DNA from 2 places in the Hoeflea sp. TYP-13 genome. Region 1 is predicted to be linked to the other one. Evidence: predicted binding sites of a transcription regulator. Region 1 holds the regulator's gene; the other holds the start of a gene.
The links. The regulator PhoB, encoded in region 1, activates phosphate uptake and scavenging genes when phosphate is short. The targets are predictions, from matches to a motif close to TGTCATNNANCTGTCAT.
Positions count from the first base shown of each region.

Region 2: the regulator PhoB is predicted to act here: its motif matches at 1,671-1,687, upstream of phnC (phosphonate ABC transporter ATP-binding protein).

Region 1 is NZ_JBFRBB010000001.1:9,281-16,471, reverse strand. Features, by position in the region: gene ABVT35_RS00070 (peptidoglycan-binding protein) at 1-3,112, opposite strand, end outside; gene ABVT35_RS00065 (SRPBCC family protein) at 3,599-4,054, opposite strand; gene ABVT35_RS00060 (helix-turn-helix transcriptional regulator) at 4,168-4,860, shown strand; gene phoB (phosphate regulon transcriptional regulator PhoB) at 4,998-5,681, opposite strand; gene phoU (phosphate signaling complex protein PhoU) at 5,727-6,464, opposite strand; gene pstB (phosphate ABC transporter ATP-binding protein PstB) at 6,487-7,191, opposite strand, start outside.
Region 2 is NZ_JBFRBB010000001.1:606,562-613,752, forward strand. Features, by position in the region: gene phnK (phosphonate C-P lyase system protein PhnK) at 1-213, shown strand, start outside; gene phnL (phosphonate C-P lyase system protein PhnL) at 224-931, shown strand; gene ABVT35_RS02745 (DapH/DapD/GlmU-related protein) at 931-1,542, shown strand; gene phnC (phosphonate ABC transporter ATP-binding protein) at 1,756-2,595, shown strand; gene phnD (phosphonate ABC transporter substrate-binding protein) at 2,685-3,593, shown strand; gene phnE (phosphonate ABC transporter, permease protein PhnE) at 3,667-4,635, shown strand; gene phnE (phosphonate ABC transporter, permease protein PhnE) at 4,712-6,187, shown strand; gene ABVT35_RS02770 (DUF1045 domain-containing protein) at 6,289-6,996, shown strand; gene ABVT35_RS02775 (alpha-D-ribose 1-methylphosphonate 5-triphosphate diphosphatase) at 7,028-7,191, shown strand, end outside.

The sequences.
Region 1 (7,191 bases):
CAAATGCATTAAAACGCCGGATGATCTCGTGATCGGTGGTTATCGGCAATGTATCGCTGATGTCGACGCCGGTGATGCGAAGATCAATTTCGATTGCCTTGGTGCCGAACGCTTTGAGCTCCTCGACCTTGTCGTCAGCGATTGTGATCTCTTTGTCCAGCAACAGGACATCGTTGAGGTTATTGGGCTGCCCCGCCAGATCTCCTTTCAACACCGCCTTTTTCATCAGGCTACAGTATTCGTCAGTGCCGTGAACGGCCTCATGGCAATCTACTCTGGGTCCGACCCCCTTATCGCCACGATAAATGTCATTCATCTCGTCCTGCGCCTGCGCAGTCAGCCAACCGGAAAGGCTGCCGCCGAAATAAATATTGCGAGAGGGGATTGTAAGGCCCTGGGCCAGATAGTCACACGCATTTCCAAGTGTCAGCGCAAGAATACTGTCGTCGTCCCTGGAGTAAGCCTTACATGAACTGACATCGCTATCGTCGATCTCCTCCAGATAGACGCCATGCCCGCCAAGATACTGGATTGGTCCGGCTTTGTTGGCGTTGTAAGTGGAAAATACCGCCGTCACCATGTCGGGCATCGCTGCGGCGCGGGCAACGGTCCAGTTTTTGAACCCTTGCATCAGGTCCCGTTGTGACTCCTCGTTGGGCTTTGGTGACTGCTCCTCGAAGAAACGACCCCATTCGGGTTCCCGTGCTTGTCCGTTGAAACTCTGTTCGTAGTGCCATCGCACCAGCAGCATGCGCTCCTGCATGGCTTTGTCGAATGCCGAGGGCGCAAATTTTACAATCAGCAGGTCCACAGTTTCAGCCGAATAGGGCATCTTCTCAGATGGGGCAGCTATTTCCGGACCACGTGACCTTTCCGCCGGAAGCCGGTCGAATGTTTGATCGAAACTGGCGCGGCCGATGATCTGATTGCGTTGCGGGTTCGTGACAAGTGCGGATACAGGTTCAACATCCATCACCAAAAGCGGCTTATCTCCCCAACCGGCGTCAATGCGCCAACGCACAACCCGCATTTCGACCACTGTTTTCAGTTGGCTTCCATCCAACCGGACATGTGTCTCGGGCGCAATTTTATAGCTGTCGGCAGATGCGGGCAGGGACAGCCAGAGTTCGTGGTCCTTCACGGTGCCGACATCGGACAGGCTGATCTGCGTCGGGCTGGTGATCCGATCGATCGGCAACCCCAGCCATTCAGCCACTTCCGCATAATTTTTCTGCCGAGTGGTGGATAAGTCTGACGGAAATATCGGCCAGGCGTTATCGCCCTCCACGGTCTTATTAAAATAGCTGCCGCCCACACTGCTCGTTTCCAACATCATGGTTGCCGGAGGATTGGCGACACGCGCCTTTTGCCACTCGGCAAAGTTTCGTGTGAGTTCGGGCGGCGGGTGGGCTCCCCCGCTGATATCCCTGACAAGCTCATCGGGGAAAAAGAGCCCCCACGCCCTCTCGTACTCATTCAACCGGTCCGGAAAGGTTTCCAGGCGGGCTCGCGTTCGCAGCAGTTCCGCCAGTTCCTGCGCACTGCCCTCTCCCGTGCGTCGCAATATGACATTGAGTGCGTCGGCGTTTAGCCAAACCGGCCCGCTCGGGACTGGGCTGACTGTGTCGACCGACGGCACCGGCTCGATACCGAGTTGCAAAAGCGGCATCGAAAAATCATCGGCGCGATAGAGCGCGGCATCCTCAACCTCGACCTTTAGCGTGAACCGGCGAAGATTGTGCCGCCCGCCGGCAGCGACCATGTCGGTTATCCGCGCCTTGATGCCCATGGCGCCATACGGTATCGGATTGTCTGCGCTGCCCGCGTACAAATCGGCGCGAAAGTCCCGCGCTTGCACCTCCGGGATGGGAATGTCGAAGCGCAGACGGTCCGTCGGAATTGGCGCAGTGATTATGATCTCGGGATTGTAGCCAAACACCGCCTCGCCGTAACCGCCTTTGTCAAACCAGATGGATTCGCAGCCCCGGGACATTGGAAAGATCTTACGCTCGAAGTCATACTGCTTAAGGCTGATCCGACAGGGTAAGAACATCGCCATAGGCAGCTTCGGCGCATTCGCTGCGATGATTGGCGGCAGTTGTTGGCGGATAGCGGCCAGCAAAGCGCGCTTTGCAAATTCGTCAAGTTTCCGCTGGTATTGCTTTTTATCCAGATAGAGCTCCTGGCCGGCCTCGTTGAGGACGGCCGGATCGATGCCGGCGCTTTGGAGGATGCGCGCCTGTGTCGGGCCATCGACCAGACGGATAGCCGTGAATGCAAAAGCGGGTTCGTCCCAGAGATCGGGAGCGCGCGTGAAGGCCAGGCGCATCAGTGCGTAGCGCAGCGCCTCCGCGTGCTCATCGGCCGCTCTGCCGTGTATCCAGGACAATCCCCCACCGGCCGACGTTTCAACCCGGCCATTACGCATGGCGATGCCGGCAAGTCCTGTCATATCTGTCTGCACCAATTCGGCCGACTGCTGCTTGCCGCCAGTGGATTCAATTTGCGCCGGTTGCTGATCCGCTTGTGCCATGGAGGTATCTGGAGCGGTCTGCTTGACGCCGGAAATCGCTCCGGCAAAGCGTTTTCTGGACAGAACCCTGTCCTTGAGGATGCAAACGGAAACTTGAGCGTTGTACGTATAGGCCCTGCATTGTGTCTCACGCGCGCATTGAGCCGCACACTGGCCTTGCGAGATGTTCTTTAGCCGTGGATCGGTCAATCCGCTTCGATAGTCGCCGCCGGGAAAATCATATCCGTTAAACTGCGTAAACCCGTTCGGTGGCCGCTCCGTGACCTGAACTGCCTGGTCTTGCCGGTTATTCGCCGGCAGCGAGCGTAAAGCAGCCAGCAGCGCCGTGTCTGGTCTGCCGGTCGCAGTGAAGCCGGCGTCGCTCTGAAATGCTGCAATGGCTCGCCGTGTTTGTGGGCCAACCGCGCCATCCACCGGCCCGGCGGCGTAACCGCGTTCATTCAGCCTTCGCTGCACCTCTCTGATTTCGGCACGGTTCAAGCGGTTCGGCGAAACCGGAGCCGCCTTCCTATTGTCGTTGCGATTAGGCTGCGCTTCGTCATTCGACATATGCCGAAGTACTTCAACGCCCATCCTCATGAAGTCGCCGGCATCAAACTGAGCCAGCGCAGAAAATGATGTATATAAAACTGAAATTAAAAGCACGTTTACGCAAACGAGCGCGCGAAACACCACCTTTACCTCCCCAATGTTCGCTTACGGGCGTTATCGTTAATATTTTACTTCAAATCTGCCACGCTGTACAGAAACTGTTCTTTACAGCCTGATATTACAGCTAGAAACAGGCGATGCTTCGATGATCCGGAATGATTGGATCAGCCAGGGTCGAGATACAGCGCTGCCAGCCTCTCGTTGGCATCATTCCGAAACCGGTGGGATCGTGCTATTCCCGGATGCGCAGTGCGATGAGCCGTCCAGGCGCTGAACGCGGGCTGTTTGGGCGGATCGCAGAATTTCGACGCACGTGCGAACGCAAGAGATCTCGTCTGGCGCTGGCGCTTGCTGAGCGTGAGGAGATATCTGACCCTGGTGCAATGCCTTTTAAGTCGTACTTCCCGGTAGGCCTCAACTGGTATGCGCGGCCATCACTTTTTTATCCAGGCCCTTCAAATTCGCATCGATGATCTTGCCCATCATCATTTTCATCAGAGTTTGTCCCATGAGCCATCCGAGGGGACCGTATTTGACACGATAATCGAAAGTCCATGTAACTAGGGAGCCTTTGCCCGAAGTTTGGATCCAAAGGTCCGAACTGGCTTCATGCAGCGGCATGGCCGCCATGTCAGAGAGTTGCACCGTATATCCTTTGCCTGGCTGCCAAGCCGTTACTTCTTCCACCAGCGACGTGCCGTTCTTAAAATGGTTGCGGCGCTTTGACCCCAGCCCAGCTTCGCCCGATGTCAGTGCATCGACCGAAACGATCTCCGGGGCGAACTCGTCAATATGCATGAAGCGATCGAGAACGGCCCAGATGGCATCGGGGTCTGCATCAATGGTGAGGCTCCGTTCAAAGTGGATCATGGAATGCTCCTTATCATCGGCGCTGGTGTAGCGCGATCCTGTTGGTTCTGAACCCTTAATAATTATGTCCTCCTCTCACCGTTATGATAGGAGTGTGAGAGGAGAGGTTAAAAATGCGTCGCACCGAACGCCTGTTTCAGATTATCCAGATATTGCGATCAAACCGGTCGCCGATCACAGGACGGGAGCTCGCCGATGAATTGGAAATCTCAATCAGCACCCTTTACCGCGACATGGCGGAACTTCATGCGCAACGTATCCCGATCACCGGAGAAGCGGGCGTGGGCTATGTTCTCGACGACGGTTACGACATGCCTCCATTGATGCTGACGGCGGATGAGTTGGAAGCTGCGGCTCTGGGCGCTGCGTGGGTGGCTTCTGAGGCCGACCCTTCATTGGCACGTGCAGCGCGGGACCTGGTGTCAAAACTGTCCGAAGCGATTCCGAAAGAACTGCGCCCGATCGTATTGGACGCGAGCTCGAAGGCCATTCAAACAAGATCAACGGTCGCCGAGCGCTTTGACGGCGCGCTCTTGCGCCACGCCATCCGCGAGCGCTATCGGCTTCAACTGACGTACGCGGATCGGGACAGGAGCGTGACCGACCGGATCGTCTGGCCCCTGCTCATAGCCTATCTGGATCGAACCCGGTATCTCATCGGATGGTGCGAGACGCGCCAGGACTACCGGCATTTCAAGACCGACCGCGTGCGAGAACTAAAGGTGCTCGGCGAAAAGTACCCGGGGCGTCGGGCGGCTTTGATCAAAGGCTGGGAGGAGGCGACAGCAAGGCGGATGCCAAGCTGACGTTAGACCACACTACAGCATTCGGCGAATTTGGCCCGGAGCTGACCTTGGTTGCGGGCCCTCAAAAGCCGCTAACAACTACGCTCACTCACCGCCGCGCTCGAAGCGTTCGCGCCGGTGAGTGAAGCAGAAACGCTCTAGTTTTCCAGCGAATAACCGGCACCGCGGACGGTGCGGATGACATCAGGCATTTTTGCAAGGTTCAGCGCCTTGCGCAGCCGGCCGACGTGAACGTCAACCGTGCGTTCATCCACGTAGATGTCGTGCCCCCATACGCCGTCGAGAAGCTGCGAGCGCGAAAACACGCGCGTCGGGGATGTCATGAAGAATTCCAGCAGGCGGAATTCGGTCGGGCCGAGCTTGATCTCGCGGCCGCGGCGATAGACGCGGTGGGTCTCGCGGTCGAGTTCGATATCGCCGCTCTTCAGCAATGTCGAAATGGATTCCGGCTTGACGCGGCGCAGGAGCGCCCGCACGCGCGCCATGAGTTCAGGGGTCGAAAACGGCTTGACGACGTAGTCGTCGGCTCCCGTTGAAAGTCCCCTCACCCGCTCGCTTTCCTCGCCGCGCGCCGTCAGCAGAATGATCGGCAACCTTTCGGTCTCGGGCCGCACCCGCAGGCGCCGGCACAGTTCGATGCCGGACAGGCCCGGCAGCATCCAGTCGAGAATCAGGAGATCCGGTACCCGTTCCTGCAGTCTGATTTCGGCCTCGTCGCCGCGTAATATCGTGTCGACCTCATAACCCTCCGCCTCAAGGTTGTAGCGCAGGAGAACGCTCAGCGCCTCCTCGTCCTCAACAACGGTTATATGCGGTGCCATGCCCATTTGAATTCTCCGGTGGCGGCCAGCTTACAGGCGGTCACTTCAGTCTTCTTCAACACCCACGGTCGCGGTCTCGTCGTCTTTGGGACGCTCGCTGCTGAGTTGCGATCCGGTTGCCATGTAGTAGACCGTTTCGGCGATATTGGTTGCATGATCGCCTATGCGCTCGATGTTCTTGGCGCAAAACAGCAGGTGGGTACAGGCGGTTATATTGCGCGGATCTTCCATCATATAGGTCAGAAGCTCGCGAAACAGCGATGTATAGATAGCATCGATCTCGTCATCGCGGTCACGGACGGAATTGGCAAGTCCTGCAGAGCGGGACGAATAGGCGTCGAGCACTTCCTTAAGCTGCGTCAGCGCCAGTTCGGCAAGATGCTCAAGGCCGCGGACCAGCTTTTTGGGCTGGCCCATGCCCTGCACCGCAATCACCCGCTTGGCAATGTTCTTGGCCATGTCTCCAACGCGCTCGAGATCGGCGGCTATGCGGATCGAGCCGATAATGTCGCGAAGGTCTGAGGCCATGGGCTGGCGCTTGGCAATGATAAGCACAGCCTTTTCGCCGATCTGCCTTTCCGCCTCATCGAGGATCAGGTCATCGGAAATGACCTTCTGCGACAGCGCGGTATCGGAATTCACCAGCGATGCAACCGATTCCTCGACCATGCGTTCGGCAAGGCCGCCCATTTCGGCAATACGGCGGACCAGGAACTGAAGCTCCTCGTCATAGGAGGTGACCGTGTGCGCTGCGAGTTGTCCGGAGTTGTTTTCGTCTATCATGATCGTATCTGTCCAATCAGGCTCAGCCGAAACGGCCGGTGATGTAATCCTGGGTTCGCTGGTCGTCCGGATTGGTGAACATCTTGTCGGTATCGCCTTCCTCGACCAGATTGCCGAGATGGAACATGGCCGTGCGCTGTGAGACACGTGCAGCCTGCTGCATCGAATGGGTGACGATGACAATGGTGAAGTTCTCGCGCAGCTCGTCGATCAGCTCTTCGACCTTGGCCGTCGCAATCGGGTCGAGCGCGGAGCACGGCTCGTCCATCAGGATCACCTCGGGGCTGATGGCGATGGCTCTTGCAATGCACAGACGCTGCTGTTGTCCGCCCGACAGCCCGGTGCCGGGCGTGTGAAGACGATCCTTGACCTCGTCGAAGAGGCCAGCCCGGCGCAGGCTGCTTTCGACGATCGCGTCATAGTCGGCCTTGCTGCTCGCCAGGCCGTGAATACGAGGGCCGTAAGCGATGTTTTCATAGATGGATTTGGGGAACGGGTTTGGCTTTTGAAACACCATCCCGACGCTGGCGCGCAGTTCGACGACGTCAACGGACGGATCGTAAATGTCTGCGCCGTCGAGTGTGATGTTTCCCTCAACCCTGCAGGTGTCGATCGTGTCATTCATCCGGTTGAGACAGCGCAAAAACGTGGATTTGCCGCATCCGGACGGGCCTATCAGTGCGGTCACCTGGTTCTCGCGTATATCCAGATCGACATCAAAAAGCGC
Region 2 (7,191 bases), 600 kb from region 1:
CGGCTGCTCGATCTTATGCGCGGCCTTGTCAACGATCTCGGCCTTGCCGCTATTGTCGTCACCCATGACCTTGCCGTTGCCCGGCTTCTGTCCCACCGCATGATGGTGATGAAGGACGGCAATGTGATCGAACACGGATTGACCGACCGTGTGCTCGATGATCCGCGCGAGCCCTATACGCAGTTGCTCGTGTCCTCGATTCTGCAAGTGTAGGAGCTCCGAAATGCCAACACCTCTCGTTGTTTCCGAAGTTGCCAAGAGCTTCACCATGCATCTGCGCGACGGCATCAAGCTGCCGGTCGTGAAGGACGTAAATTTCTCGGTTACCGCCGGTGAGTGCGCAGTTCTCGGCGGACCATCCGGGGTTGGAAAGAGCTCCATTCTCAAGATGCTTTACGGAAACTACTCCGTGGACAGTGGCCAGATCCTCATCACGCACGGCAATGTAACAGTCGACATAGCAAGCGCCGACCCGCGCACGGTTCTGAATATCCGCCGCGACGTCATCGGTTATGTCAGCCAGTTCCTGCGCACCGTTCCGCGCGTTTCCGCCATGGATGTTGTCGCCGAACCCTTGTTAGCAAGAGGCATATCCCAGGATGAAGCACGCGAGCGTGCCAGGGCACTGCTCGAAAAACTCAACCTGCCGGAGCGTTTGTGGTCATTACCACCGGCAACCTTTTCAGGTGGAGAGCAGCAGCGTGTCAATATTGCGCGCGGCTTCATTACCGATCATCCGCTGCTTCTGCTTGACGAGCCGACCGCATCGCTCGATGCGGCGAACCGGGCAGTCGTGGTCGACCTGATCCGCGCCAAAAAAAAGGCCGGTACCGCACTGCTTGGCATCTTCCATGACCAGGACGTGCGTGAGGAAGTCGCCGACCGGATCATCGATGTCTCCGAATTTCGAGCCGGTAAGGAAGCCGCCTGATGAAGAACCTCTCCGAACGGCCGATGATCCACGAAACCGCCATTGTGCGGGATTGTACCCTCGGCAGGTATACCGAGGTCGACGAACGCTGCCGCATGGTCGAATGCGCAATGGGCGATTACTCCTACATCATTCGCGACAGCGAAGCCTGGGCCGCCCAAATCGGCAAGTTCGTCAATATCGCAAGCCATGTGCGCATCAATGCGACGAACCATCCGACCTGGCGGGCGACGCAGCATCATTTCACCTATCGGGCAGGGGACTATTTCGATGGCGAAAGCCACGAAGAGGAATTCTTTGAGTGGCGCCGCGAGGGCACGGTCACCATCGGCCACGATGTGTGGATCGGTCACGGTGCGATATTGCTCCCTGGCGTCACGATCGGTAATGGCGCCGTGGTCGGTGCGGGAGCCGTGGTTTCAAGGGATGTCGCGCCTTTCACCATAGTCGGCGGTGTACCGGCGACGATGATCCCGCGGCGTTTTCCGGAAGATACCGCGGCTAAAATGGATGCGCTGGCCTGGTGGGACTGGGAGCATGACCGCCTGCATGAAGCGCTGGCGGATTTCCGTTCCCTGACCGCTGAGCTTTTTTTGGAAAAATACGCCTGACGGAAAATTCAGGCGGTTTGAAAATTCCACCGGTCCCGCTGGCCTCGTCAGCGGGATTGCCGTGCTTTTACAATGTATTGGTCTGGTTTCAGTGGATAACCTGCCGGCACTGTGGATTGTAATATTTGTGACATCAAACTGACATTGCGCGGTCATGCGCGGGCTCTAACCGATACCCCTAGGAATTAATGTTCACAGGATCCGGGGTCGCCGATGTTGAAGCTTGAAAACGTAACCCGCCGGTTTGGCGAGTTTGCCGCCGTTGACAATGTGTCGGTCGCAATCCCGCAAGGGCAGATGGTGGGTGTCATCGGCCGTTCTGGTGCAGGCAAATCGACCCTTTTGAGAATGCTCAACAGGCTGATCGATCCAAGCGACGGAATTATCCGCTTCAACGAGACCCGGGTTTCATCCCTCAAGGGGGCGGAGCTCCGCCACTGGCAGCGCGACTGTGCGATGATTTTCCAGCAGTTCAATCTCGTGCCTCGGCTCAATGTACTGACGAATGTGCTGCTGGGCCGGCTTAATCACCGGTCCACACTGCTGAATCTGGCCGCTTCCTTTTCACGCGAGGAACGCGCCATGGGAATAATGGCACTTGAGCGGCTGGGCATCGCGCAGACGGCGCTGCAGCGTGCCGGCACGCTCTCCGGTGGGCAACAGCAGCGCGTGGCAATCGCCAGAGCCCTGATGCAACGGCCTAAAATGCTGCTGGCCGACGAACCCATCGCCTCCCTCGATCCTCTCAATGCGCAGATTGTCATGGATTCGCTGAAAAGTATTAATCGGGAGGAGGGGATCACGGTGATCACCAATCTTCACACGCTCGACACCGCGCGGACCTATTGCGAACGCGTCATTGGCATGGCCGCCGGGAAGGTTGTTTTCGACGGGCCGGCGAGCGAACTGACCAGCGAGGCGGTGCGGATGATTTACGGCGCCGACGGCGCGGAGCTGTCGGAATCCGTCACCTCGACCAGTCTTGGCGCGGACCTTGGCCGGTCTAAGAAAGCCGAAACCCAATCGATTGGTCCCCTCGTACCTGCCGCGTAACCGGCCCGGGATCGTGATCGTTTTGCCCGCGTGAAGGGCCAATTACAAAATCAGCTTTTGATTTGAGTGGGATAAGACAGGAGAAACCCATGTTCAAGAAAACGCTTCTTGGTGCAGTTGCACTTACCGCCATGCTTGCCGGCATGGCACAGGCAGAAGACCTCAGGGAATTTCGCATCGGAATTCTGGGCGGTGAAAACGAAGCCGACCGGCTGCGCAACTTCCAGTGCCTGGTTGAGGCGCTTCCGCCGGTGCTTGGCGTTGAAAAAGTGTCGCTCTTCCCGGCAGCCGATTACGACGGCGTTATCCAGGGTTTGCTCGGCGGAACGCTCGACTACGCAGAGCTCGGCGCATCCGGCTATGCCAAGGTTTACCTTGCCGATCCGAAGGCCGTAGAGCCGATCCTGACGACAATCCAGACGGACGGTTCTACGGGCTATTACTCCGTCATGGTCGCCCGCAAGGATTCCGGCATCAGGTCGCTCGATGACATGAAGGGCAAGAAACTTGGTTTCGCCGATCCGGACTCCACTTCCGGTTTCCTCGTTCCGAGTGTTTCTCTGCCCGGCGATGTCGGCACCACCATCGATGAATATTTCGGTGAGACCGGCTTTGGCGGCGGTCATGAGAACCTGGTTCTCGAAGTGGTCAAAGGCAACTTCGATGCCGGTACCACCTGGTCTTCAGGCGTTGGCAAATTCGAAGACGGCTACACCTCCGGCAATCTGCGCAAGATGGTCGACAAGGGCATCCTCGACATGGGCGATCTGGTACAGGTCTGGCAGTCTCCTCAAATCCCGAACGGTCCGATCGTTATCCGCTCCACCATGGATCGGGAAATGAAAGCCAAATTCAAGGATTTCATGATGGCGCTGCCCGAAAAGGATGCCGAGTGCTTCAGTGCCATCCAGGGTGGTGATTACAAGGGTTTCACGGAAGTCGATGAGAACTTCTACAAGACCATCATCGCCGCGCGCAAAGCGAAAATCGGCAGTTAAAGGCCTGAGCCAGAATGCGCCGTGGCCACTCACAGGCCACGGCGACTTACCCGCTTCGCAGGAATACCGACAAATGACCATAGCCCACCCTCCGGTACAGCTCTCCGCTGAAGGCCGGATCGCCGAAAGGCACTGGCAGGAAATGCTGTTCAAGCGGCGTCTCTATACCTGGGGCGGGGCCGTTGCGCTGATGGCGGTTCTTGCAGCCTCGCTGTGGTTTGCCAACGAAACCAACGCCGGCAAGTTCTTCGACCGCCTGCCGCACTTCTTCGATTTCATCGGCGACCTCATCCCGCGTGACGGATTTGAGATCTGGCGCGCCATGTTCGACCTGCCGTCTCCCTATGCCGACGGCAGTCTGAAATTCGACTATCCGGAGGGCCGCCATTACATCGCAGGCAGCTTCTATATTCCCGAATATGTCTACAAGATGCTGGAGACCATCAATATCGCGCTCGTCGCGACGCTGATCGGTTTCGCATTTGGATTTGTGCTATGTTTCCTCGCCGCCTCCAACCTGACAACGCGCCGCTGGCTGCGGTTCTTCGTTCGCCGGTTCATGGAAATCCTCAGGGCTTTTCCGGAAATCGTCATTGCCGGGTTCTTCCTTGCCATTTTATCCCTCGGTCCGATCCCTGCGATCATCGCCGTTGCCATCCACACCATCGGTGCGCTCGGCAAGATGTTCTTCGAAGTGGTCGAAAACGCCGACATGCGGCCGGAGGAGGGCTTGCGCGCCGCGGGCGGAAACTGGGTCGAACGCGTCTGGTTCGGCATCGTGCCGCAGGTCATGCCGAATTTCCTTTCCTATGCGCTGCTGCGCTTCGAGATCAACGTGCGCGCCTCGACAATAATCGGCGCGGTTGGCGGCGGCGGTATCGGGGAATCGCTGCGTCTTTCCATCAGTCAGGGCCACGAGGCCAAGACGCTGGCCATCATCATCCTTCTTTTCGCAACGATTGTTGCCGTCGATCAGCTTTCGGCGCATTTGCGCAAGCGCATCGTCGGCAACCAGGCATTCGCCTTTGGCGGCGGGGAATAGACGAATGACAACAATATCTGCCGAGGCCGTCGAAGAGATCGTCGCGCGCCACTGTGACGTGTTCAACCGCCCGCTAATGGAGCGTTGGCGAGCGCCGATCATCGCGCTTGTCGTTCTTTTCTACCTCTTTGTCGCCTGGTCGATGTTCGGCATTGGCGCTGCCTTTTCGAACGGCAACTGGGGAATCGCGGGAAACTATCTAGCCGACTGGATCAGCTACGAGGCGCGGCCGGACATCGAATATGACGGCGACTATCTCACCGTTGAATTCCCGCGGTTCTCACCGCTCGGAAAGGATCCTGACCCGCACTGGCTGCAAAAGAAAACAGAAACGGTCGAGCGGCAGGTCGTTGTGGATGCCGGGGCTGGCAGCGGTACCGAAACCAGCACGAAGTCGACGGTCAGCAGCTTCATGGTTCAAGGAGCGCCCGGCACACAGGACGGCGGCAGCGGCGACACGTCAAAGGCCATTGACCCCGTGCCCACAGCATCCGAGCAGCAGGCCAAAACGGTTTCGCAGACTGTGGTCACACAGGTCGATCTGGAAATAGGATCGGCAAAAATAGGGATCGTGCCGGGCCTTGTTACCGTCGACTATCGCGGCGACACGCTGCTCATCGACGTTGTGCCGGAAGAAACCGTCAACGCGCGGGGCGAAATGCCCGGATGGGCGGTGCAGAAAGAAGCGGATGGGGATATCCTCATGCGGTTCGGTTTTGCCGGCACGCTGGAGGTCGAAGACGACGAGGTTAAGATACGCCACAGGTTCCTCGGTTGGGAAAATTTCTGGTTCGACACCAACTCGCCGTTCTGGGGCAGGAGTTTCTCACAGGTCACTGGACTGATTTTTTCGGGCGAGCGGATCGATCCGGCGATGTCTAATGCTGCGCTTGCCTGGCGCAATTTCCTCTACAATGCCGAATGGCAGCATGCCGATGTGTGGATCAAGCTGTTGCAGACGATTGTCATGGCATTTGTCGGAACATTGTTCGCGACGTTCCTTGCCTTTCCGCTGGCTTTTGCTGCCGCGCGCAACATCACCCCCAACCGGGTGGTCAACCAGCTGCTCAAGCGCTTCTTCGACTTCCTGCGCTGCGTCGACATGCTCATATGGGCACTGTTTTTTACCCGCGCATTCGGTCCCGGGCCCCTGGCCGGCATCTCGGCGATTTTCTTCACCGATACCGGAACCCTCGGCAAACTCTATTCCGAAGCGCTTGAAAACATTGACGACAGGCAACGCGAGGGCATACGCTCCGTCGGCGCGGCGCCCGTGCTTGTCCAGCGTTACGGAGTGGTGCCGCAGGTCCTGCCGGTGTTCGCAAGCCAGTCGCTGTATTTCTGGGAATCGAACACCCGCTCCGCCACAATCATTGGCGCGGTGGGCGCCGGAGGGATCGGACTGAAACTTTGGGAGGCCATGCGCACCAACGCCGATTGGGAAAACGTCGCCTATATGGTGGTGCTGATCCTGGCGACGGTGTTCATTTTTGACAATATATCAAACGCCATCCGCAGCCGTCTGATGGGGCGCGGCCGGAAAGAAAATTAGGACCGTTTCATCCGATATTTTTGTCAAACTGACGTGTTACTGATTCGAAACAGCCTGAATTGCGACCCCGGCGGGAATGCCTCAAAAACCAGGATAATGGGATGCGCTACGCACTATATTTCGCTCCACCGTTGAACGACCCGCTGACCCGGATCGCCACAAACTGGCTTGGACGCAACGCATTCACGGACGAAACCATGGAAGCGCCCGCCATTACCGGGCTCAACGACGCTGAAGTCGCCTTCCATACAGCAGCGCCCCGCCGCTATGGTTTTCACGGCACATTGAAAGCGCCGTTCGAACTGTCAAAGGATACGAGCGAGGCGGATCTGGTTGCCGCAATTACAGCGTTTTCCACCACAGTGCCTGCGTTTGAAATTCCGCGTCTTGTCATCCGGCGCATCGGCCCGTTTTTTGCTCTGGTCCCGAAAGAGCCGGTGGCCGAACTCGCCGAACTTGCCGGACGCGCCGTCCGCGAATTCGACCGCTTCCGTGCGCCACTGAGCGAAGCGGAGGTCGAACGCCGTGCGCCGCAGAATTTGACGCCCGCGCAGCTGGCCAATCTTCAGCGCTGGGGCTATCCTTATGTGTTTGAGGAATTCCGCTTTCACATGACACTCACCGGCCCCGTGAATGCCGGCGACGCAGTGCGTGTGAAGCGGGCGCTGCATGCGTTTTTTGATCCGGTTTTGAGCGAGCCGGTCGAAGTCAGAAATATCGCACTGTTTACCGAGGCGGAGCGCGGTGCGCCGTTCCGGGTGCATTCGCTCTTTCCGCTGAGCGCGGGCGAAAGGCGCCGCTCGGCCTAGACAATAAAATGATGCGTATGATTGCAGGGATATGATGTCTGAATTGGTTTTGAAAAATGCCAGGATCGTCCTGGCGGACGAGGTTGTGGACGGCACCGTCCAGGTGCGCGATGGCCGCATCGAGGATATTGGCGGTCAGACCGCCGTCGCGGTCGCCGAAGATATGGACGGTGACTTCGTCATTCCGGGGCTGGT